Regions from separate parts of the Enterococcus durans genome, predicted to be linked through region 1. Evidence: riboswitches for the same ligand, from Rfam matches in the RefSeq annotation. Region 1 holds a riboswitch; the other holds the start of a gene.
What was found. Region 1 has a riboswitch for preQ1 ahead of CJZ72_RS02995 (QueT transporter family protein). Riboswitches for the same ligand answer to the same signal wherever they lie in the genome.
Positions count from the first base shown of each region.

Region 2: linked by a shared signal. The riboswitch ahead of CJZ72_RS01235 (nucleoside hydrolase) and the one ahead of CJZ72_RS02995 (QueT transporter family protein) in region 1 are both predicted to bind preQ1.

Region 1 is NZ_CP022930.1:610,753-622,762, reverse strand. It holds gene trmL (tRNA (uridine(34)/cytosine(34)/5-carboxymethylaminomethyluridine(34)-2'-O)-methyltransferase TrmL) at 1-250, shown strand, start outside; gene CJZ72_RS03030 (histidine phosphatase family protein) at 641-1,297, shown strand; gene recD2 (SF1B family DNA helicase RecD2) at 1,315-3,888, shown strand; gene CJZ72_RS03020 (IS256-like element ISEfm2 family transposase) at 4,157-5,335, opposite strand; gene CJZ72_RS03010 (streptococcin A-M57) at 5,590-6,168, shown strand; gene CJZ72_RS03005 (hypothetical protein) at 6,171-6,641, shown strand; partial or broken gene CJZ72_RS14370 (ISL3 family transposase) at 6,712-6,876, opposite strand; gene CJZ72_RS03000 (diacylglycerol/lipid kinase family protein) at 7,073-8,050, opposite strand; PreQ1 riboswitch class I at 8,623-8,669, shown strand; gene CJZ72_RS02995 (QueT transporter family protein) at 8,684-9,187, shown strand; gene cbpA (cyclic di-AMP binding protein CbpA) at 9,427-10,068, opposite strand; gene rpmG (50S ribosomal protein L33) at 10,228-10,380, shown strand; gene secE (preprotein translocase subunit SecE) at 10,399-10,569, shown strand; gene nusG (transcription termination/antitermination protein NusG) at 10,670-11,215, shown strand; gene CJZ72_RS02970 (alpha/beta fold hydrolase) at 11,331-12,010, shown strand, end outside.
Region 2 is NZ_CP022930.1:243,992-256,001, reverse strand. It holds gene CJZ72_RS01250 (alpha/beta hydrolase) at 26-1,033, shown strand; gene CJZ72_RS01245 (DUF2000 family protein) at 1,370-1,777, shown strand; gene CJZ72_RS01240 (ECF transporter S component) at 2,132-2,716, opposite strand; gene CJZ72_RS01235 (nucleoside hydrolase) at 2,722-3,696, opposite strand; PreQ1 riboswitch class I at 3,720-3,764, opposite strand; gene CJZ72_RS01230 (alpha/beta hydrolase) at 3,995-4,963, shown strand; gene CJZ72_RS01225 (GNAT family N-acetyltransferase) at 5,062-5,334, shown strand; gene secG (preprotein translocase subunit SecG) at 5,542-5,778, shown strand; gene CJZ72_RS01215 (alpha/beta hydrolase) at 6,180-6,932, shown strand; gene rnr (ribonuclease R) at 6,929-9,292, shown strand; gene smpB (SsrA-binding protein SmpB) at 9,320-9,784, shown strand; gene atpB (F0F1 ATP synthase subunit A) at 10,086-10,805, shown strand; gene atpE (ATP synthase F0 subunit C) at 10,853-11,065, shown strand; gene atpF (F0F1 ATP synthase subunit B) at 11,259-11,783, shown strand; gene atpH (ATP synthase F1 subunit delta) at 11,770-12,010, shown strand, end outside.

The DNA of each region.
Region 1 (12,010 bases):
ATACAGTGATGAAAATTTTGCAGATGGAGAAGAACACTTTTTCTTATTTGGGAAAGAAACAACGGGCTTGCCAGAAGAATTCATGCGTGAAAATGAAGAAAAATGTTTAAGAATCCCGATGAATGATGAACATGTCCGTTCATTGAATCTATCAAATACTGCGGCAATGATCGTCTACGAAGCATTGCGACAACAAGGATTTCCAAATTTAGAGTTAACACATCACTATGAAAATGATAAGCTAGACTAGAGGCTATTTAGCAAATGTCCTGGCTCAAGCATTAAGCAAGGAAAAAGAAAAAATAGCTTTTCATATTTTGTCTTTTTTGGCTTAATGTCGCAGAGACAGAGAAATGCCGTTTACACTAGAGGCTATTTAGCAAATGTCCTGGCTCAAGCATTAAGCAAGGAAAAAGAAAAAATAGCTTTTCATATTTTGTCTTTTTCGGCTTAATGTCGCAGAGGCAATTTGAGAAATGCCGTTTACACTAGAGGCTATTTAGCAAATGTTCTGGCTCAAGCATTAAGCAAGAAAAAGGAGAATGCCCTTTACTAGCAATTTTATTTATTCAGCAGAGCCATTATTCTATTAATTAGCAGACACTACTTTTAAAAAGTGACAGCAAGGAGTCCGATGCAAATGGAACTATATTTTACAAGACATGGAAAAACAGAATGGAATCTTGAACGCCGTTTTCAAGGCAGCAACGGAGACTCCCCCCTTTTAGCAGAAAGCTATGAAGAAATCAAAGCTTTTGGTAAAAAAGTGAGATATGTGCCGTTCAAGGCAATCTATTCCAGTACAGCGAAACGCGCACGTGATACAGCAGAAGGGATAAATAAAGAGCTAGCCCATCCAGTTGAAATCATTTATACAGATAAGTTGAGAGAACTAGGATTAGGAGATTTAGAAGGCCAGCCAATTGATGAAATGTATCAAAAATATCCTGAAACACTGCCTAATCTACGGCAACATCTCGATAAATATGATCCTACCCTTTTTAGAGGAGAAGCGATCGAGTCTGCGATTACGCGGATCGAAACAGTAGTAGCGGATGCTGTAGCACAACATGAGGGACCGATTCTTTTTGTCGGCCATGGCGCATCATTGACTGCCGCTATTCAATGGATGGTGGGAAAAGAATTGAGCCAATTGCGAGAAATGGGCGGACTCTTCAATAGTAGTCTTACGATTTTAGAGACGGGAGAACCGTATAATTTACTCCCTTATGAATTAAAAGTATGGAACGAGATCGATTTCTTAGGGAAAGATACGAAACCAGAACCACTATTATAATTGAAGGAGGCGGCAAAATGCAGCCAGAAGAAATGCCTTACTTTGTTGGCACAGTTGCCGCAATTTTTTATCAAAATCCTAGTAATTTTTATAAAGTCTTACTGGTTCGGGTCACTGAAACAACTGCTGATTATCGTGAAAAAGAAATCGTTGTGACAGGAAGCTTTGGAGATGTCCAAGAAAATGAGTTGTATCGGTTCTACGGTGAATTAGTAGACCATCCTAAATATGGTAGACAGCTAAAAGTTGAGCGGTATGAGCAAGAAAAGCCTACTACAGCCAACGGTATTGTTGGTTATTTGTCTAGTGAGAAATTTCCGGGTATCGGAAAGAAAACAGCAGAAAAAATCGTTGAGTTATTGGGTGAAGAAGCGATTGAAAAAATCATTGCTGATCCTTCAGTGCTAAAACAGATTTCTGGTTTGACTAAGCCGAAAAGAGAAATGATCGCGGAAACGATTCGCTTGAATCATGGAATGGATCAAGTGATCATGGGGCTGAACCGCTATGGTTTTGGTAGTCAGCTTGCGTTTAGTATCTACCAAACTTATAAAAATGAAGCACTAGATATCATTCAAGAAAATCCGTATCAACTGGTTGAAGATATTGAAGGAATCGGCTTTAAACGTGCAGATAACTTGGCAGAGCAACTAGGGATCGCCGCCGATTCTCCAAGACGTATCCGAGCAGCAATCTTACACCAAATTTTTCAGCATGCGGTTCAAACTGGCGATACATATGTTCCTGCTGAGATGCTTCTTAGCCAAACCATCAGGATTTTGGAAACAAGCCGACCGATTGAAATTCAACCAGATCAAGTGGCAACAGTGATCATCCAACTTGTCGAAGAGGGAAAGATCCAACAAGAAGGAACCAATCTCTATGAGAACAGTTTGTTTTTCTCTGAATGGGGGATCGGTAATTCGATTCAACGGTTGCTTAGTCGAAAAAAAGAAATCAAGTATCCAGAAAAAGAAGTGAAAAAAAATATTCGTCGTATCGAAAAAGTTTTTGGTATCCAATATGGAGAGTCCCAAGAGAAGGCCATTTCAGAAGCAGTCCGTTCGCCATTATTCATTTTAACTGGAGGACCTGGTACAGGGAAAACGACAGTTATCAATGGAATCGTCAATTTGTTTGCAGAATTGAATGGGTTGGAATTAGATCCCACGAAATATACACAGGAAATTTTTCCGATATTGTTGGCAGCGCCAACTGGTCGGGCAGCAAAGCGAATGAATGAAACGACCGGACTTCCGGCAAGCACGATCCACCGATTGCTTGGATTGAATGGACGTGAAAAATCACCAACAGTCAGTACGAAGGAGCTGGAGGGTGGTTTATTGATCATCGATGAAATGTCGATGGTCGATACATGGTTAGCGAACACTTTATTTAAAGCTATTCCTACAAATATGCAAGTTATTTTAGTTGGGGATAAAGATCAATTACCCTCTGTAGGTCCTGGTCAGGTTCTGCATGATTTGTTGGAAATCGATCAGATTCCTAAAATGGAATTGAATCAGATCTATCGTCAAGGAGATGGCTCAAGTATTATTCCACTTGCTCATGAAATCAAAGAAGGACAATTGCCAGCTGATTTTACAAAGAATCAGAGGGATCGATCCTTTTTCAGAAGTGATGCATATACGATTGAACCGTTGATTGCGAAGATCGTGGAAAAAGCGAAAAACAAAGGATTTACTGCACAAGATATCCAAGTATTAGCTCCAATGTATCGTGGTCCAGCAGGAATCGATGCGCTGAATAAGATGATGCAAAATATCTTTAATCCGGGAAGGGATGGACGCAAAGAAGTTCATTGGAACGATACAGTCTATCGGATCGGAGATAAAGTCCTCCAGTTAGTAAATACGCCGGAATTAAATGTGTTTAATGGCGATATGGGAGAAATCACGGGAATTGTGTTGGCAAAAGATTCTGAAGATAAGATTGATGAATTGGTGATTCAATTTGATGCCAATGAAGTCACATATAAACGGAATGAGTGGAATAAGATCACGCTCTCTTATTGTTGCTCGATCCATAAATCACAAGGTAGTGAATTCAAAATGGTCATTTTGCCTATGGTTCACCAATATCAGCGTATGCTCCAGAGAAACTTGCTTTATACTGCAGTCACTCGAAGTAAAGAATTGCTGATACTTTTAGGGGAAGAACACGCTTATGCTACATGTGTGAAGAATGAATCAGCGAGCCGAAAGACAACCTTGAAAAAAAGAATTGAAGAAAACGAGCAGATGACGATCGCTACACGAACGAAGCTAGTAGCTTACGAGGATTCATTGAGTGGAAGTGATCCGTTTGAGGATGGTTCATACACTAGCGTGGGTGAAACAGCCAAGACACCAACTGAAAAAAATGAGCACAACGAACAAGAAGAGTCTGTCCAGGAAAAGGAACGTAATGTTAATCTATTCTCATCGGTTGAAGAAACAAAAGAGCAGATGAAAGATGAAGAAAAGGAAACAGAAGCGACTCGATTACCTCAGACGTATATTCTGACAACAGAAGCAATTGAAAAACAACTGATTGATCCAATGATTGGTATGGAAAACGTAAAACCTTAAAAATAGAAAGCGAGTGGGACAAAAATCAGGTTTTTTCTGATTTTTGTCCCGCTTTTTTGATTTAAGGTTCACTCATAATACATAATCAATACTATAAAGAGTATCTTTTCTCAATGCTGTTTATGAAAGGTGCATTATTGATATTTTTCATTTTTAAAGACAAAGTGTCAATTTAAGACTAAAAATCGTCTTTTTATGATATGCTGCTTTTTTTGCGGGAGCGTCAATAATTTTGTGTAAATAACTCGTCCTTCTGCAAAATAATGGGTTACTCAGTAAACATTGAAGCTAATGTATCCGTCACTTGTTGGAAGCCTTTATGGCTTCTATTTAAGAATTTTTGATTGTATGTATCAAAGATGGATACTAGGAAACGCTCTAGTGATTCTTCATTTTGAAACTGCTCTTTTCTGCGGCTGTATTTCTTGATTTGTTTATTGAAAGATTCGATTAAATTAGTTGAGTAAATGCTTCGGCGGATACCAGGCGGAAACTCATAAAAAGTCAATAAATCTTGATTTTTTATCAGTGACTGCGTCACTTTAGGATAAGTTTTCTGCCACTTCTCAATCATACTCCCTAAAAAGGTATTTGCCTCTTCCTTTGAGCTAGCTTGATAAACAGCCTTAAAATCATCACAGATTTCTTTTCGATCTTTGACACGTACTTTATGAGCAATATTACGGGAAACGTGAACACAGCAATGTTGGTATTTAGCTTTAGGATAAATCTGGTGAATCGTATCTTTCATGCCTTTTAAGCCATCGGTAATAAACAGTAAGACATCATGAACCCCTCTGGAGTAAATGTCCTCTAACAACTCATTCCAAACGTAGGTCGATTCAGTCGGAGCAATCGCATAACTTAGTACTTCTTTAGTGCCGTCTTCTCGTATACCAATGGCAATATAGATTGCTTCTTTGGAGACGGTTTGCCGTTTTAAAGGAATATAAGTAGCATCCATGAAAATAGCGACATACTTATCATTTAGAGTTCTAACTTTAAATGCATTTACTTCTTCAGTCAGCACTTTAGTCATGTTGGACATGGTTTGGGGCGTGTAGTGATGCCCATACATTTTCTCAATCAAGTCTGCGATTTCCGACATGGTAATACCTTTTCGGAAGAGGTGAATGACGGTCTCCTCTAAGGTATCATTCGTCCGTCTATAAGCAGGAACAGTCTGTTGCTTGAACTCGCCGTTGCGGTCGCGCGGAATCTGGAGATGAAGTTCCCCGTACTCGGTCTTGACCGTACGGTCATAGGAGCCGTTACGAGAATTACCCGTGTTAAAACCAATGCGATCGTACTTTTCGTAATCGAGGAAAGCCGTTAACTCCGTTTTGAGAAGCGTATTGACAGCTTTTTCCAAATGGACACGGAATAATTCATTCAAATCGCCTTTGTTCGCTAGAGTCTTTAGAATTTCTGTAGTAAAATCGTTCATATGGAAGTCCTCTTTTCTGTGAATGTGTTGTGGTAACTCTATTCTACAGAAGGGACTTCCTTTTTTCTATTTACACAAAATATTTTACACTCTCTTTTTTGCTGATAAAATTCTCTATAATATTTTAAAAAAACGCTTACTTTTTTATATAACTAATTTGATTAATTATAAAAGACAAATTAGGATAGCAAGTTAGTAAGTATTTTTTGTATTGATATTTAGCATTAAAAATTGATAGAACAAGGAGAGGATATATGGAGTTAAAAGTTTTAAAAGAGTCTAAATTTTTTTGTTTGGGAATGACATTGCTAATGATTTTGGGAATTTTTATTAGTACTGGATCAGCTATTTATGCAGATGAAAATGTGAATGAAGAAACAAGGCTTGAAGAACAAAAAAAGCAAGCTGTAGAAGAATTAAAATTTTATTTGGAAGAAGCAGGCCATATTGATCCAACGACAAAACAGTATATCCCAACTGATTTTGTAGCGATAAAAGCAAAATCAGAACTTCCAGGTGAAGAAGGATTAGCTGGGAAATTTGTTTTTGATAATTACGTGATTCCTAGTATGACTCGTAATTTTATAAAATATATTGCTTGTATTGTTATAAGTACGTTACCCCTTGAAAAGGGCGTTTGGGATGCGTTGCAAGGAGAAAATGCGATGCAAATCTTGATTAATGCTCTTGCGTCAAAGGACTATGATAAAGCTGTAGATATTTTGCTTGAAAAAGCTAAGAAAACTTTGAGCTCTTCACAACTTTTGAAATTTAATGTTGCTACAATCGTAGCTGGTATAGCTATCAATGCAATTTATTGTTGGGGGAATTAAAAATGTATACGGATATTGTTCTGGAACAAAAAGCGGAAAATTTTATGAGGCATTTAGGGCTTACGCCTAAAGGTAATTATTTTAGTTGTTATGAATATGCACATCCGTTTTTAGTAGTATTACCTCTTCACCCAACAGTAAAGATAATCGTCACTAAAATAGTTTTGGTTATTGCGACTGAAGAAGAGTTAATAATCAAGAAAATAGGAAGCGGGTTATCACCTGTTGACATAAAAGAAGAAAACTACGATGAGAATATTATTCGTATACCTAAATCTAGCATTGTAAACTTTGAGGTGAAAGATTGGGAGGTTTTAGGATTTGATTTAGGCTATCTTTTAACGATCGAAACAGAAAAAAAGTATTATTTACAAGTGGCTAAGGTGACTGGCTATGATTTTTCGACAATTAATTTTTTTAATCTAAAAGCCAATAATTTTTTTGACTTAGTGACAGAGAACAATACCAAGTAGCTAATAGTAATCACCCTGAAAATAGTGGCTCTTCGTCAAATTGTGTTGGTGGAGACAAATTTGGATAAAACTTAGTCCGACATGCGGCGTGTTCTGTGCGTGTCGTATATGAATCGTTGCGGATAATGAGAACCAATTCGCAGTGTTCGCAATGGGAAGGCGAGTCATCCATTTTTCATCAAAAAAATGAATGTTCATCTGTTAATCCGAGTAATTTTCTAATATGATTATCCATAGAGAGACTCCTTTGGTAGGGTAATGTTTTTGTCGACTAAATTTTACCAAATGTGAGTCTTTTTTTGGATTGAAACAAAGAAAAAGTGTTGGTAGAAAATCGATTTCGATTTCCACCAACACAAAATATTATAGAACCTTTTCTTTTTAAGAAAGACTATTATCCCACGCTCTTTGCTCTTATAACTATATGCCTATCAAAGCGTTAAATTACACCAAAATAGTTGCTTTTTTGTGGACAACTGTAAATCGAACGGTTGCTTTTCAGTGTCTTCACCATCTTCTTGACCATATTGTGATGTAGTCGAAACAATACGCAATTTACTAGTGGTAAAGTGGTGAAAATTTTTAGAATTGAGTTGCTTTTTTTGTGTCAGTAAAAGAGCGATCCACAAAATCTTGAATAGATTGATCCGCTCCACGACAACAAAATCAATCGTTGGTTTGGCAATATCAGCGGTGGGAGCGATGGCTACACCGCCTCCAAAGTATGGGTGATTCGTTGCTGTACATAAAAAAGCTTTTTCAAAACTGACCTGTTTTCCACTAGTTTCTACTAAAATAGGGAATCCTTTTTGAACAAAGAAAACACGCAAGATCGAAAAAATATAAGAAAGCGATCCTAATTTATACTTGTTCAATTGAGTTTTCGCATTCGAATGATTTGTCGCATGCACGATTGCCGCATCCAAACCAATCCCAAAATTATTTACGACAACTCCTTGTCTATCGCTGATTTTTTCTTCATAGCTTAATAGATTGATTTCCTGAGGTTCAGTTGCAGCAAGCACATTTTCTAATGCTTTTACAGCATTCCTTGATAATCCGATACCTCTAGCAAAATCATTACCAGAACCGGCAGGGATATATGCAACAGGAAAATTAACTTTCAGTTGGTAAAAAGTATTCAATACTTGGTGCAGTGTTCCATCACCGCCGACAATTACAAGTAGAGGAAAAGGAGCTTCTTGCTCACGGGTTTCTTCAGTCCATTCTTTCAGCGTATCTTCTGCTAATTCCTCAGCGATTTGGGCATCATGGCCTTTCCACTTACTATAATAAACAGAATAGGTCAGATTCTTTTCAGCAAATAGCGGGATGATCTTGTCCGCTACCTTTTTACCAGAGCCGCTTCCAGCCGCTTGGTTGATTAATAAATAATAATGAAACTTCATTTTTGCCTCCTGCGAAACATTTCAGAAGTTGAGCTGGCTATAGACTCAATCATAAAATCAGAGAACTTCTCAATTTTTCGCTTAACGCTCCAATGGTTAGCGACTGAAATATTCATTGTTGAATATCAAAATTTATTTTAAAAAGAGAAAAAACAAACCATATGTTTTTATTCTTGGTTATTATAGCAGAGGAGTGCAGAAATGAAAAAGAACAGATTTCAAAAAAATAAAAAAATCTAGCAAGCGCTCGATCCGTTCGTTTGAAACGGAGAAGAAATCTAAGGTTCGATATGTCCACTTAGTTCTTCAGCTGCTTGCTAGATCTTGTTCAGGTAAGAGGTTATTCAAACTCCCACTTCCTTTTTTCTTTTTTAGATACACAACAATTCTTTTCTTGCAGAACCTGCTTCGTCTGCGCTACTGGGAATCCTTATGCCTCTTACACCTATTTTATAGCATAATTTCTTTGTTTTGGCAAACGTTTACATTCACTCTTTAGATACTATTTCAATTCAAAGAATTCTATGGTTTTAAATCTATAGATTGTCTGTTATAATGATTATTTGTTTAAGATAACCGCGGTTCATCAACCATCCCGCGTTAAAAAAACTAGGAGAAATGAGGGATTATATTATGCAAAAGACACAGGAACAAAAACAATTAATGGTCGTCGTAGTGAATGGGATCATCATGGCTTTATATTTAGCGTTAACGATTTTAGTTGCACCAGTATCATCTGGACCAATCCAATTTCGAATCTCTGAAAGTTTGAATCATTTAGTGGTTTTTAATCGGAAATTACTCTGGGGTGTACTAGGAGGAGTCATCATCTATAACGCATTCTTTGGCTTTGGAATACTAGATGTTATTTTCGGTGGCGGACAAACATTGATTTCTTTAGGTTTAACAGCAATTTTGCAAAATAAAATCAAAAATGTAAAAGTACGTTTAGCACTGAATACGCTCTTCTTTACGATCAGCATGGGATTGATTGCGTACATGTTAGTACCAACAGGCGGCAAGGCCTTTTGGACGACTTATGGCACATTAGCAGCAAGCGAGTGTATCATCATGGCTGTGTCAGCACCATTGATGTATTATTTAGACCGAGCATTAGATTTTAAAAATCGCGTATAGGAAGAGCGAGTTGAAAATAGTTTATATAAAGATAGAGGTTGGGACAGAAGTGTTTAACTCCGAGAAATAAGAAGAAATTAACGAAAATTGCTTTTCAAATTTTTGTTAATTTCGGCTTATTTCCGAAGGAGTTGCTTCTGCTCCCACCGTTTATTCGTTTTTAAAGAGTGGGACAAAAGTGTTTCTTACTTTTGTCCCACTCTCTAGTTCTGTTTGGCTAATTATCTGTTTATCGAAGCTTATTCTGCGTGTTGTAGATTTTCGATCTCGATTACTTTATAGTTTTTCTTTTCAAGTTGGTTAACAATCGTTTCACATACTTTTTCGTCTGTGTCAGCAGGCAAAGTGATCAGTGTACGACGGATGAATTCATCCTTTTCGATATCAAGTGTAATACAGCTGGCAATACTGCTGTATTTAGAGATGATTTTTGAGATCGTTGCTAAATCGCCTTGTTTACCAGTAGACGCAATCGTTAACACGTAGCTACCTTGTTCGACACTCCATGATTGTGAGAGCATAGTCAACAAGGTACTATGTGTCAAAATTCCATAGAAGTGATTTTCATTATCAAGTACGGCGATATAAGGTAGCTCTTTGATCGTGAAAAATACTTTAAAGAAAGATGTGTCTAAATAGATGAATTTTGTGGCATTCTTCAATAGATGTGTAACTGGTAGTGTCATATCCCCGCCGTTAGCTTTATGGCGATAGATGTGCATCTTATAAATATTTCCACGGAAAATATTTCCAGAAGCATCTAAGATCGGCACGCAACGATAGCCAGAACTTTCTAAAATCTCTAATGCTTCTTCTAAAGTGCTGGTCTCAGTAACAGTTGTTAAATCTTTTTTCTTATATACAAGTGTTTTTAATAGCATAATTTTACCTCCATATATCTCATTTTTACTTCACTTCAAATTAATCATATCATAATTAATTGCAAAACAATAGACCGTTTAAATGCGAATTGACAGAAAAACTTTTCCATGATACTGTAAAAGTGTATAATTTTGATTTTCAGTAAGGGGGGACAACGAATGGCAAAGAAAAAAGCAGCATTAGCTTGTTCCGTTTGCGGTTCTAGAAACTACACAAAATCAATCAGTGAAGGAAAAAGCGGCGAACGTTTGGAGATCAATAAATTTTGTAAATATTGTAATCAATACACATTACATAAAGAAACAAAATAGAACACAGGAGGATAAAGGATGAAGTTTCTAAAAAGTGTCAAAGCAGAAATGAAACAAGTAACATGGCCATCTCGTAAGCAATTACGTAAAGATACATTGGTAGTTATCGAAACGTCGATTATTTTTGGTGTGATGTTTTTCGTTATGGATACAGCAATCCAAAGTTTATTTGCATTCTTATTAAAATAAGGCGCTAGTAAAAATCGCAAAATAGTGCTATAATCAGGTTGAAGGAAAAACTTCGGGCAACTGGGGTTTTTTTATTTTACAATGAAATGAGGAGCCCTTAATGGAATCTTTTGAAAAAAATTGGTATGTATTGCATACATACTCAGGATATGAAAACAAAGTAAAAGCAAACATCGAATCTCGTGCGCAAAGTATGAAAATGGCTGACTTTATTTTCCGTGTAGTTGTTCCAGAAGAAACTGAAACAGAAGTAAAGAACGGTAAAGAAAAAGAAATCGTTCATAAAACATTCCCAGGTTATGTATTAGTAGAAATGATCATGTCGGATGCTTCTTGGTATGTCGTTCGTAATACACCGGGTGTAACTGGATTTGTTGGTTCTCATGGTGCAGGAAGCAAACCAGCGCCATTATTGCCAGAAGAAGTGAACCATATCTTGCGTTCAATCGGTATGAGCTTACGCCAAAATGATTTAGAAATCGAAGTAGGCGAAGTAGTCAAGATCATCGAAGGTGCTTTTGCTGGACTAGAAGGTCAAGTAACAGAAGTAGATGAAGAAAAAGAAAAATTAAAAGTGAATATCGATATGTTTGGTCGTGAAACAAGTACAGAACTTGATTTTGATCAAGTAGACAAAATCGATTAATACGTTGCTGGAAGTGTTTAAAAAAAGCATATCGCCGGAGCAACAAGTAAGACGGAAAGATTGTTACTCAACTCTTTTCGTCTTTTTTTGTTATTCATTAGTAGGAGGACAGATCATGACAAAATGGCGTAAATTTATAATGACCAGTTTTTTGATTGGATTAGGGATGGTTTTGTTTGCTGGCTGTCAGTCTAAAGCAACCAATGAGCCAACCACTGGAACAAAGAAGGCAGAAACAACACAAACAACAGAAGAAAAAATTGAAAAAACGACTACACCTACGCTGTTTCTCCATGGCTATAGTGGAACCGTCAACTCCTTTAAAGGAATGATCCAGCGATTAGAAGATAGCGCACAAAAAGAGTTGACATTGACGGTTGATGTCAATGGTCAAGTACAGGCTGATGGAGAATTAACAAAGAAAGCGGACAATCCGATCGTCCAAGTATTATTTGCGGATAATAAAAACAATGAATGGAATCAAACTGAATGGATCAAAGCGTGTCTAACATATCTACAATCTACCTATGGCATCGATAAAGTAAATATCGTTGGTCACTCGATGGGAGGAGTCAGCGGTCTGCGTTATCTTGCTACTTATGGTCAAGATCAATCGTTACCACAAGTCCAAAAGTTTGTTGCATTAGGGGCGCCATTTAATGAATTTGAAGAAAACAGTACCCAAAGCTTAAATGATATGCTGAAAAATGGCCCAGCTGTGACAACTAGTCGGTACCAAGATTACCAACAACTGATAGACAACGTTCCTGCAACTACCCAATTCTTGCTAGTTGG
Region 2 (12,010 bases), 370 kb from region 1:
AGTAAAAATGTAATGGGGAAAATGAATGAGAGCTAAGATTTTTAAAGGATTAAAATGGTTGGGGATCGCGCTGATCAGCATAGTGTTAGTGATCGTAATAGCCTTCCAAGTTTCGCCAAGACCAGGGGCCTTTGTGATTGCTCATTTGTTCAACGATACAACAGCGATCACGAATAAAAAAGAGTATGATCACGCAAAAGCATCGACTAAATTGAGTGCGGACAAAGTCTATCAATCTAAACATAAACAGAACAATTATGATATCTACTATCCTAAAAATAGTGATAAAGCTGTTCCAGTGTTGATTTGGGTACATGGCGGCGGATATGTAAGTGGAGATAAAGCGGGTGTAAAAGAGTTTGCGACAAAAGTAGCAGCAGATACTCATGTAGCAGTAGTGAGTATGAATTATGAACCAGCACCGGCTTCTCAATATCCGAATCAAGTAACGCAAGTCGATGAGTTAGTCCAACAATTGAAGAAAGACAAAGATAAACGGTTGGATCTTTCTAATGTTCTCTTTGGCGGGGACAGTGCAGGCGCTCAGATTGCGTTACAATACGTAACGATCCAAACAAATGAAGAGTATGCTAAAGAAATGAATATAAAACAAAGTATGGCGCCAGAAACAATCAAAGGGACCATTTCTTATTGTGGGCCTGTGGATCTACAACAAACGGCTAAACAACAATCTGATAATCGATTTATGCGCTTTTTCGTTAAAACTGTTGCATGGTCTTTATTAGGACAAAAAGATTGGAAAACGGATGACCGTTTATTCCAAGCTAGTTTAGTTGATCACGTCACAAAAAATTTCCCACCAACTTTTATTACCGATGGAAATGCGTATTCTTTCCAAGAACAAGGGATAGCGTTGGAAAACAAATTGAAAGAACTACAGGTACCAGTTGAAGGTTTGTTTTATAAAGATGAGAAAAAAGAAATCAGTCATGAATACCAATTTGATTATTCTCTACCAGAATCAAAAGAATGTTATGAACAGACTGTGACCTTTATTAACGGATTGTTTTGATGTTAGGCTGCTTTTTTCTTTAGCTTGAGATGCAACACACTTGGCAATATGCTCTTTTGATAAGAAGGATCATCACCAGAAATGAACATGATTTTTGGTGATGATCCTTTTGCATGGAAAGAGGCACACCATAGGTAGAATAATGATTTTTTCGATAAGTATCGAAAGAAAAACACCCTCTATTTTTTGCTTATATGTTTTTACGTATAGTAAGCGGTTGAGTCTTAAATAAGCCTTTCAGTCGGTCAGAAACTAAGTTATACTGATTGCGCATATTGGGGCATTCTTACTTGGGTAAACGATGACAAGGATGTTTAAAAATTGGGGGAGATAACTATGCAAAGAAATGCAATCATATTAGAAAAAAACTTAACAGCCGGAGAAGTTGGCAATGTAGCTGGCATTTTGATGGGACAAATAGCGCAAATCAATCCAGAGGTCTATTTAGATTCAGAAGTGACGGATGCAGATGGTGTTCGTCATGCCGCGATCCGTTATAGCACAGTCGTATTAAAAGCTGGATCAGGGCAAATCGCTAATTTAGCAAAATCACTGAAAGAAAGTGAAACGATATCTAGTTGTGTGTTCACCGCAACAGGGCAGTCCTTAAATAATCAATTTGAGGTCTACCAAGAACAGATCCAAAAAAGTGATTTAGAAAATTTGAAGCCAGTTGGAATTGTCGTTTCTGGTCCAGATGAAGAGGTTAGAGCTGTAACAAAAAAATTCAGCCTACTGAAATAAGCGTTTCTTGTATTATGTATGGTTGACCAGCTTGGATTATTGAACAAAAAATGAGTATGGGACAAATCTAAAAATCAGTTTTGCCACAGACTCTCAAATAAACGGCGGGAGCAGAAGCAACTCCTTCGGAAATAAGCCGAAGGAGTTGCTTCTGCTCCCAGTCGCTTTTTTTTTTCAATTTCTCAAACCTAAACGACTTTTATCTTGACCTCATTTTTCTATTGAGAGGTCACAGCTTCTTTTGTGATGATCAAACATGAAATGCCTAAATTTATTACACTTTGGTATTAAGTCAGATGTTCAAGAGTTGGCATACCCAACGAATCGTTCAGTAGCATAGTGAAATGAACAGGATCACTGCTGATTTTCTTTTAGCTGACTGCCGATTCTTCCTCGTTTTCCTAAAGCAACGACTACGAATGCCACGAGGATTAAAGAGAGCAGTCGATCAAGATAATCTGTTCCAGCTTGAACAAGGATCGTGCTCATCGTTAGATCCATTCCTAGACCATGCAGCAATTGGACGATCATACTGGAACCAGAGGATGTGATGCCACCGAATAGCTTTACTGTGATGAGGGACGAAAGGATCGTTCCTGGTAAAGACAACACAAATGCCCAAAAAATCAGAGTGAAACGATTTTTCTTTTGGTATAATCGCTGATAAAAAATGATTCCTGCTAGCAGCCCAGTGATCATTTGGACAGGCGAATAATACAATGAAAAGATATCAGTAGTAAAACCGCTCAATACACCGCTAGTTATACCTGTCAGTACACCAAACACAGGTCCAAGCAAAGCACCAGCGAAGATCGTACCGATAGAATCTAGATAAATCGGCAAGCGCAGCCATAAAGCAATTGTTCCACCAATATAATTTAGTCCAATACATAAAGCGATAATCGTGATTGTTCTTGTTGTTATTCTTTTATTCAACATTTTTTTCATCCCATCTTTAATCTTTCCAGATCTTTTTTAATCGTTTCTTCTTGTGCATTTAAAAGAACGGTCAAAAACTTCCGAAAAAATAGATGAGAATCTACTTCAGTCATGATGATACTATTAGCAGGTTTTTGCCAAAAATCAAATCGATCAACTAAAGTTTGTCCTCGACTGATACCTTGTGTTTCAACGGCTGTGTAACTGGCAAAACCTTGACATAGCTGTTCATCGATAAAATAAGCAACAGCTAAAGGATCGTTGATCACACAACCAAGAATTCGTTCTTGCTGCCAATGAAAATCAAAGTAAAAGCGAGTGATGTCTTTTAAAAACTTGCCTTCAGTTGGATTCATTTGACAGCAGTATTCAAGTATCGTAGGGGTAAAGACGATTTCCCTAGTGACATCTAACCCCACCATTTCAATGGTTTTCCCAAGCTTCTCAAAAACAACTGCAGCCGCTTCAGGATCGCACCAGTAATTATACTCTGCAACAGGAGAACAGTTTCCATGACTTTTGTATGTGCCACCCATTGAAACGAAACGTTCTAAGTGATTGCCGATGCGAGGATTTTTGATAAGGGCACTGGCAATGTTCGTCAATGGTCCAAGTGCGATGATCGATGTGTCCCTTTCTTCAGAAAAGTAGCGAACAAGAAAGTCAACGGCATTTATCTGTTCTGCTTGTTTTTCATGGACCGGTGGGAAATTTGTTTCACCTAAGCCGTCCATCCCGTGAGTATCTTGGGCGCTGATAAATGGTTGTTTCATCGGTTTAGCCATTCCTTGATAAACAGGGATGTCTAATCGTCCACATCGGTTTAAGCACGTAAAAACATTTTGCGTACCTAACTCGACAGGAACATTTCCACAGACAGTGGTAATGGCGACTACCTCGATTTCAGATGATTTGACCGCATATAACAGAGCCAAAAGATCATCTATTCCAGGGTCGCAATCAATGATTACTTTACGCATTATTTCCAATCTCCTTTCTTTAGAGATCCTTAGTTTTTTATTCTGGGAAGTTTCCGAACCAGTCCAAGGAAAATCCTTGATTCCAATGCACGAACCTAGTATACTGGCTTTTAAATAAATTGTAAACGTTATTTAATATTAAGAAACAGGTATGAGCACTGAGATAAAATTATTTTTCTGCAGATCGAAGGGGAAACCTTGAGCAGTTTTTTTAGAAAATGTTACAATAAAGAAGAATAGAATCATCGATATTAGGGTAGAAAGTACGATTAAAAACGATAGAAAGTGGGGAAGATAAGTGATTGTATTTTATTTGATAGTGGGCATCCTAATTTTAGGCACAGTCATTTATCAAGTTCTTTCTTATTATTATGCAAACAAACTTATCAAGTCTGGTTTACAACGAGGCTATGAATGGTATGAGAGTACCGGACATCAATTAATGGATCCTTCCGCATTGACGACGGTTGAAAGGCAGCGACAACTAGCTGAATCGCAAGCAGAGGACTTTTGGACAAGCGGGAAAGAAATAGAAGTCAAAAGTCAAGATGGTCTCAAATTGATTGGCCGAAGCTTTCACTGCCAACCGAATAGTCACAAGTGGGTGATTTGTGTACATGATTACCGTAGTGATGGAAAGAAAGATATGTCTTATATCGGGAAAAAATATGCCGAAAATGGATTCAATGTGCTGATACCAGATCTAAGAGCGCATGGAAAAAGCGAGGGAGAAATCATCGGGATGGGTTGGCTCGACCGGCTCGACTTGATCGTGTGGATCAATTATGTGTTGAATCAAGATCCGTCTGCAAAAATTATTTTACATGGTGGATCCATGGGCGCTTCTGCTATCATGATGGCAAGTGGAGAAAAACTCCCTTCTGCAGTCCGAGGATTTATCTTGGATAGCGGTTTTGTTTCTGTTTACGCAGAATTTCGCTATATGTTGAGCAAATTGACTGCTTTTCCAAAAAAATCCATCATGCGTCATGCAGATCGCTGTGCAAAAAAGTATGCGGGTTATTCATTAAAACAAGCTTCGGCTACCCGTCAGTTAGGCAGTAACCATCTTCCAGTACTGATCGTCCATGGAGAAAATGACCATTTCGTTCCAACAGAAGCGGCTTATACTATCCAGAATGCTACAGCTGGTGATAAAGCACTGCTTTTAGTGCCAGAAGCGCAACATCTAGAAGCAGCGGTAAAAGCCCCTGAGACATATTGGACGGTGGTCTTCTCGTTTATCGAACAACGGATTCGTCTATAATGGAAAAGCAGTTCGAGTATAAATAATTGTCTGTAGGAAAGTAGACTGTTAAAATCAAGATGAACAAAATAAGTGGTCGATACAAGGAGTGTTGTGAAATGGAAATCAAAGAAGAAAAAAGCCGTTTGGTATTGCTGAATGCTGAAGAAGAAATAGGCGAAATGACATGGTCAGATGCTGGACCAGACATTATGATCATTGATCATACATTTGTTGACCCAGCTTATCGCGGACAAAAACTAGCGGAAAAATTAGTATCTACAGGCGTAGAAATCGCCAGAAGAGATGGGAAAAAAGTGATTCCGTTATGCCCTTACGCTAAAAAAGAATTTGAAAGAAAACCAGAATATCAGGACGTTTTACGAAAATAACCTTTGCTTTCTTAACGAAGAGTTGCCAGGATCACTAGATGGTTTTGGCAACTCTTTTTTTGTTGATGAGTGTGGAACAAAAGTAAGAAACACTTTTGTCCCAGCCTCGTCTCTCTTGAATGGTTTTAGATAAAGTAGGGAGTTGTAGGTATTTTTCTAATATGATAGAATGAGAGAGATGATATCTTTTAGAAAGGAGGCTGCCATATGTATAATCTAATTTTAGGAATCGTGATCGTTTTATCTATTGTAATGGTGATCGCTATTATGATGCAGCCGAGCAAACAAAATAGTGCAGCGAGCGCATTTACAGGTGGCGCTGATCAATTGTTCGGAAAACAAAAAGCACGTGGCTTTGAAGCTGTGATGCAACGCTCGACAGCGGTAATGGGTGCGATTTGGATGATCTTATTATTTGTACTTGTCTTTTTATCTTCGAAATAAGCGAAGAGGACAGCTACTTGTTTCAACCTGAATCATAGTTTTTATATGCACACAGGATGGATCAGCAGTCTGTTTATTGCTTAAGTATAGGTAGAAGTTTAACAAGAGGCTGGGACAGAAGTGTTTAACTCCGAGAAATAAGAAGAAATTCACGAAAATTGCTTTTCAAATTTTTGTGAATTTTGGCTTATTTCCGAAGGAGTTGCTTCTGCTCCCACCGTTTATTCGTTTTTAAAGCATGAGACAAAAGTGTTTCTTACTTTTGTCCCACGCTCAATGATGAATGAACCAGAAAAGAGCAGCGGCGGATGTCACGGCTCTTTTTTTCTTTTTTAGAAAAGCTGTTTTACGAGAAGGGTTCATGGAAACTATGGTAAAATGAAGAGAACGAGGTGAACCAAATGAAAAGTCTACCAAAACCCTTATATGGGAAGCATGGAAAACGTGCCGTGCTTTTATTACATGCGTATTCTGGGAGTCCGAATGATGTACGAATGCTTTGCCGTTTTTTGGAAAAATCTGAGTATACAGTCTATGCTCCTTTATTTGAAGGACATGGAACACTGGACCCTGAAGATATTTTATCTCAAAAAGCGGAGAACTGGTGGAAGGACACACAAAAAGCGATTCAGTTTTTAAAATCAGAAGGCTTTTCTCAAATCGCCGCATTTGGCTTATCAATGGGAGGGATTTTTGCTGTTCGTGCATTGGCAGATGAGTCTTTGATCGGGGGAGGATTTTTCTGTTCGCCGATTTCTCCTGTGGAAAATCACGTACCAGAAAATTTTGAGAAATACGTTCGGCAAGTATTGAAATTTGCTGGACAGTCAGATGAAGCAATCGAAGCTGCAACAGCAGGTTTTAGACCAATGATACGCAGACAATTAGAAGAAATCCAAAATCAGGCAACAATTACAGAAGGAAAACTTTCTGAGATCCAATCGCCTATTTTTATGGCACAAGCGGGGCAAGATGAAATGATCGACCCCTATGGTGTGTTTGAGACCGCTAAAAAGATGGCTGAAAAAAGAGTGACACTTCAATGGTATCCCAACAGTAAACATGTGATTACTGTAGGTGATTCAAGAAGGATACTCGAAAAAGATGTGTTGGATTTCTTAGAAAATCTACCTTGGAATGAGGAATCAATATGACCAAAGAAACGTTGAAAGAAAAAATTATTTTCTTTATTGAAAGCAGTCGCAAAAAAAGCTTTTCAATGGAAGAAATTGCCCAAGGACTAGGGCTGGAAAAAAGTGAAGATTTCAAATTACTTGTACAAACGATCGCTCAGATGGAAAGAGAGCAAACAGTTGTCTTTACCAAAAAAGGAAAAGTGAAATTACCATTGCAGCCTATTTTAGTAGAAGGTACCTTTCGGGCAAATGAACGGGGGTTCGGTTTTGTGACGATCGATCCCGAAGAAGACGACATTTATATCCCTAAAGAGGCAACGGGTTATGCGATGGATGGGGATACAGTAGCAATCGATATCATCAAAACCGCAGATACAGCGATGGATCGTGGAGCTGAAGGAAAAGTAGTCGAGATCCGCAAAAGAGCCACTACACAACTTGCCGGAGAATTCGTTGCTTATCCCGAAGAAGAAATCAAAGAAACAGATCTATATGGTGTAGTTATCCCTAAAGATAAAAAAATGAATCAATTCAAAATCTACGCTGCCGCAGAAGGAATCCGTCCTGTTGATGGTAGTATCGTAATGGTCGAATTGACCCATTATCCAGAAAAAAACTATGCCACAAGTTTAGAAGGAATCATCAAACAAGTCATCGGGCATAAAAATGATCCAGGTATGGACATCTTATCCATTGTGGTCTCTAATGGTATTCCTACGCAATTTCCTGATGATGTCTTAACAGAAGCTGACCATGTACCAGATGAGATCAGCGAGAAGGATCTCATCGGTCGTAAAGACTTGAGAGATCAGTTGATCGTGACGATCGATGGAGAAGATGCCAAAGACCTGGATGATGCAGTTACTGTAAAAAAACGGGCAAATGGCAATTATTTTCTTGGTGTCCATATTGCAGATGTGTCGTATTATGTGACACAAGGCAGCCAATTGGACCGTGAGGCCTACGAACGAGGAACAAGTGTCTACTTGACCGATCGAGTGATCCCAATGATCCCTCAGCGACTCTCAAATGGTATCTGTTCCTTGAACCCCCATGTTCCAAGATTGACGATGAGTTGTGAGATGGAGATCGATCCGACTGGAAAGGTGATTTCTCATGAGATTTTTCCTAGTGTGATCCAAACTACTGAACGTATGACCTATACAGCTGTCAACCAAATCTTAGAGGAGCAAGATGAAGCGGTCATGGAACGCTATGAACAACTCGTACCGATGTTCCAAGAAATGAAAGAGCTGCATGATATTCTTGAAGAGATGCGGATCCGTCGTGGTGCGATCTCCTTTGAAGACCGTGAAGCAAAAATACTAGTAGACCCAGATGGCCATCCAATGGATATCCAATTGCGCAGCCGAGGAGTAGGGGAACGATTGATCGAGTCCTTTATGTTGGCAGCAAATGAAACTGTCGCAGAACACTTCTATAAGCAGCATTTTCCATTCATTTATCGGATCCATGAACAACCGAAAGAAGAAAAAATGCAACGGTTCTTTGATTTTGCTTCGGCTTTAGGAATCGTCGTTCAAGGAACAAAAGGTTCGATTACACCGAAAGATTTACAAAAAGTCATCGAGCATGTAGAAGATAGACCAGAATCTGCAGTGATCAATACGATGCTATTGAGAAGCATGCAACAAGCACGTTACTCAGAAGACAATTTTGGACACTATGGGTTAGCAGCAGAATACTATACCCACTTTACTTCGCCAATCAGACGATATCCCGATCTGATCGTCCATCGGTTGATCCGTTCGTACGGACAAGATGCTAGTGATACAAACAAAACATATTGGGAAGGCGAGTTACCTGAGATCGCAGACCACAGTTCGAAAATGGAACGTCGCGCGGTAGAAGCGGAACGTGAAGTCGATTCAATGAAGAAAGCTGAATTCATGATGGATAAAGTCGGAGAAGAATTCGACGGCATCATCAGTTCGGTTGTCAAGTTTGGCTTATTTATCGAATTGCCGAATACGGTAGAAGGATTGATCCATATCAATGAATTGAAACAGGATTATTTCCACTTCATCGAAAATCACTTAGCTTTAGTTGGGGAACGAACTGGGTTGACTTTCAAAATTGGTCAGAAAGTTCGTGTCAAAGTCACGAAAGCTGATCCAGATGAACGAGCAGTTGATTTTGAACTCGTATCTGCGGAAGAAGTAGCATCCCTTGAACGACCTAAAACTCAGCGAAAAGGTAGACCCGTGAGCCGACAAAATAGAAATAGCGAACGTTCGGATAAAAAAGGGAAAAAGAATCCGCGCACGAACGATCGTAAAAATGCGAAATCAACCACAGGTAAAAAAGGGAAAAAACCTTTTTATAAAGGAATCAAAAAGAAAAAGAAGAAAAAATAACAAGTTATTCGTTTGGAGGAATGAACTATGCCAAAAGGCGAGGGGAAACTGATCGCGCAAAATAAAAAAGCTCGCCACGATTATTCGATCATCGACACAATGGAAGCTGGAATGGTATTGCAAGGAACAGAGATAAAATCTATTCGGAACAGTCGGATCAATCTTAAAGATGGGTTTGTCCGAGTACGTAATGGGGAAGCGTATATGCACAATGTGCATATCAGCCCCTATGAACAAGGAAATATTTTCAATCATGATCCATTACGGACAAGAAAACTGTTACTCCACAAGAAACAGATTGCACGTCTTGAAAATGAAACGAAAAATACTGGGGTCACGATCGTACCGTTGAAAGTATACTTACGCAATGGATACGCAAAAGTCCTCATTGGGCTTGCGAAAGGGAAAAAATCGTATGACAAGCGAGAAGACTTGAAGAGAAAAGATGTGGATCGTCAAATTGATCGAACATTAAAAAATTTCTCTAGATAATTTCATTATCCTTTTTCGCATATTCGGTGCTTTTAGTTTTACTTAATGATAAAATTTGTTAGCATTTAATCTGATAAAGCATGATTATCACAGGTTTTTTCTGTATAATACCACGATGGATTTCTTTGAGATTTAGACATTTTTTGACTGAAATAAAAAAGTGTCTAATTTTCATGAAAATGTTTTGAGTTTTCTGTTTCATGGTGGTATGATACCGTTTGGTTAGAAAACGATTTAGAAAAACCAGATGTACACATGAATTTGATTTTATGTGAATTTCAGGGAAAAGAGGTGAAATGGATTGGATGAACGCTCGCTAACCTTCCATATTGGACCTGTTTGGTTTGATGGTACAGTTTGTATGATGGTGTTATTGACCTGTTTGATCGTCTTCTTTTTGGTTTACTTCTTTACTAGGAACCTTAAGATGAAACCAACTGGAAAACAAAATGCGATAGAATGGGTCATTGACTTTGCCCGAGGAATCGTAACAGATAACTTGCCTAGAAAAGAATTAAACAATTTCCATTTGTTGGCATTCACGTTGTTTTTATTTATCTTTGTTGCGAACAATATTGGTTTAGTAACGAAAATCGTCTTACCGAATGATACGACACTTTGGAAAAGTCCGACGGCAGACCCATTTATTACTTTAACATTGGCATTTATAATGATCACTCTTACTCATCTATTTGGGGTGAAGAAACTCGGCTTCAAAGGGTATTTCGTAAATTCGTTCCTAAAACCATATAGTTTCATGTTTCCAATGAAACTGATCGAAGAGTTTACGAACCTATTAACACTTGCTTTACGTCTTTATGGGAATATTTACGCGGGGGAAGTTTTGCTAACCTTAATCGCCAGCATGATGAATAACATAGGTTGGTACTCCTTACCATTAGCAATTCCTTTAGAGATGATTTGGATTGCATTTTCATTGTTTATCGGAAGCATCCAAGCATTTGTCTTTGTTACTTTATCAATGGTGTATATGAGCCATAAGATTGAAGTAGAAGAATAACATCGTTTTTGAACAAACTACTTATCTATTTTAGGAGGAAATATATTATGAATTATATCGCAGCAGCAATCGCAATCATGGGGGCAGCAATCGGAGCTGGTTATGGTAATGGACAAGTTATCTCTAAAACCATCGAATCAATGGCACGCCAACCTGAAATGTCTGGTCAATTCCGTACAACAATGTTCATCGGGGTAGCCCTTGTTGAAGCCGTTCCAATTCTAGGTGTGGTTATCGCTTTAATTCTAGTATTTATGTAGTAAATTTACTCAATGAGGATGGGACGCATGTCACTAATCCTCTTTTCATTGCAGTGAATTGAAAAAGATGTAGAAAAACTAAAAAAGTTTCTTCATAAAATTAGAAAAAGGCGTTTAGGAAGACGAATTTCTTAAATGAGAGACGCATCCTTTACACCAGTTAGAAACACCTGAAAGAAAGGAAGGCTAGCCTATGCTGAATCAATTGGCAATTGCAGAAGTTGGTAATCCGATGTTAGGTAATATCATCGTTGTCAGCGGCTCATTTTTGATACTACTGGCCCTACTAAAGCATTTTGCTTGGGGCCCAATCAGCGATATTTTGAAAAAACGTGAAGATAAGATCGCCAATGATTTAGATTCTGCCGAACAATCTCGCATCAAATCAGCAAAAATGGAACAAGAACGTGAACAACAATTGTTAGCGTCTCGTTCAGATGCAGCTGATATCATTAAAAATGCGAAAGAAAGTGGAGAATTAAGCCGTCAAAATATTTTGAAGGATACGCAAGAAGAAGTAGCTCGTCTAAAAAGCAAAGCGCAAGCCGATATCACATTAGAACGTGACTCAGCTTTAAACTCTGTGAAAGACGATGTAGCTGATCTATCTCTTCAAATTGCGGCAAAAATCTTGAACAAAGAACTTTCTCCAGAAATGCACGAATCTTTAATCAATCAATATATCGAAGGTCTAGGTTCTTCAAATGAAACTAGATAAATATACTGTAGGCAGACGCTATGGTAAAGCATTGTTTGAACTGGCGATCGATTCAAATCGTGCGGAAGAAATTTACCAAGAGTTATTAAGTTTGCGACAAATCTATGCAGAAGTTCCGGAATTAGGAAACCTGCTTAGTGATGTCCGCTTAGAACCTCATGAAAAACGTCTAATTATGGATAAACTTGTTGCAGGCTTCGAGGGCACTGTGAAAAACTTTTTAGAAG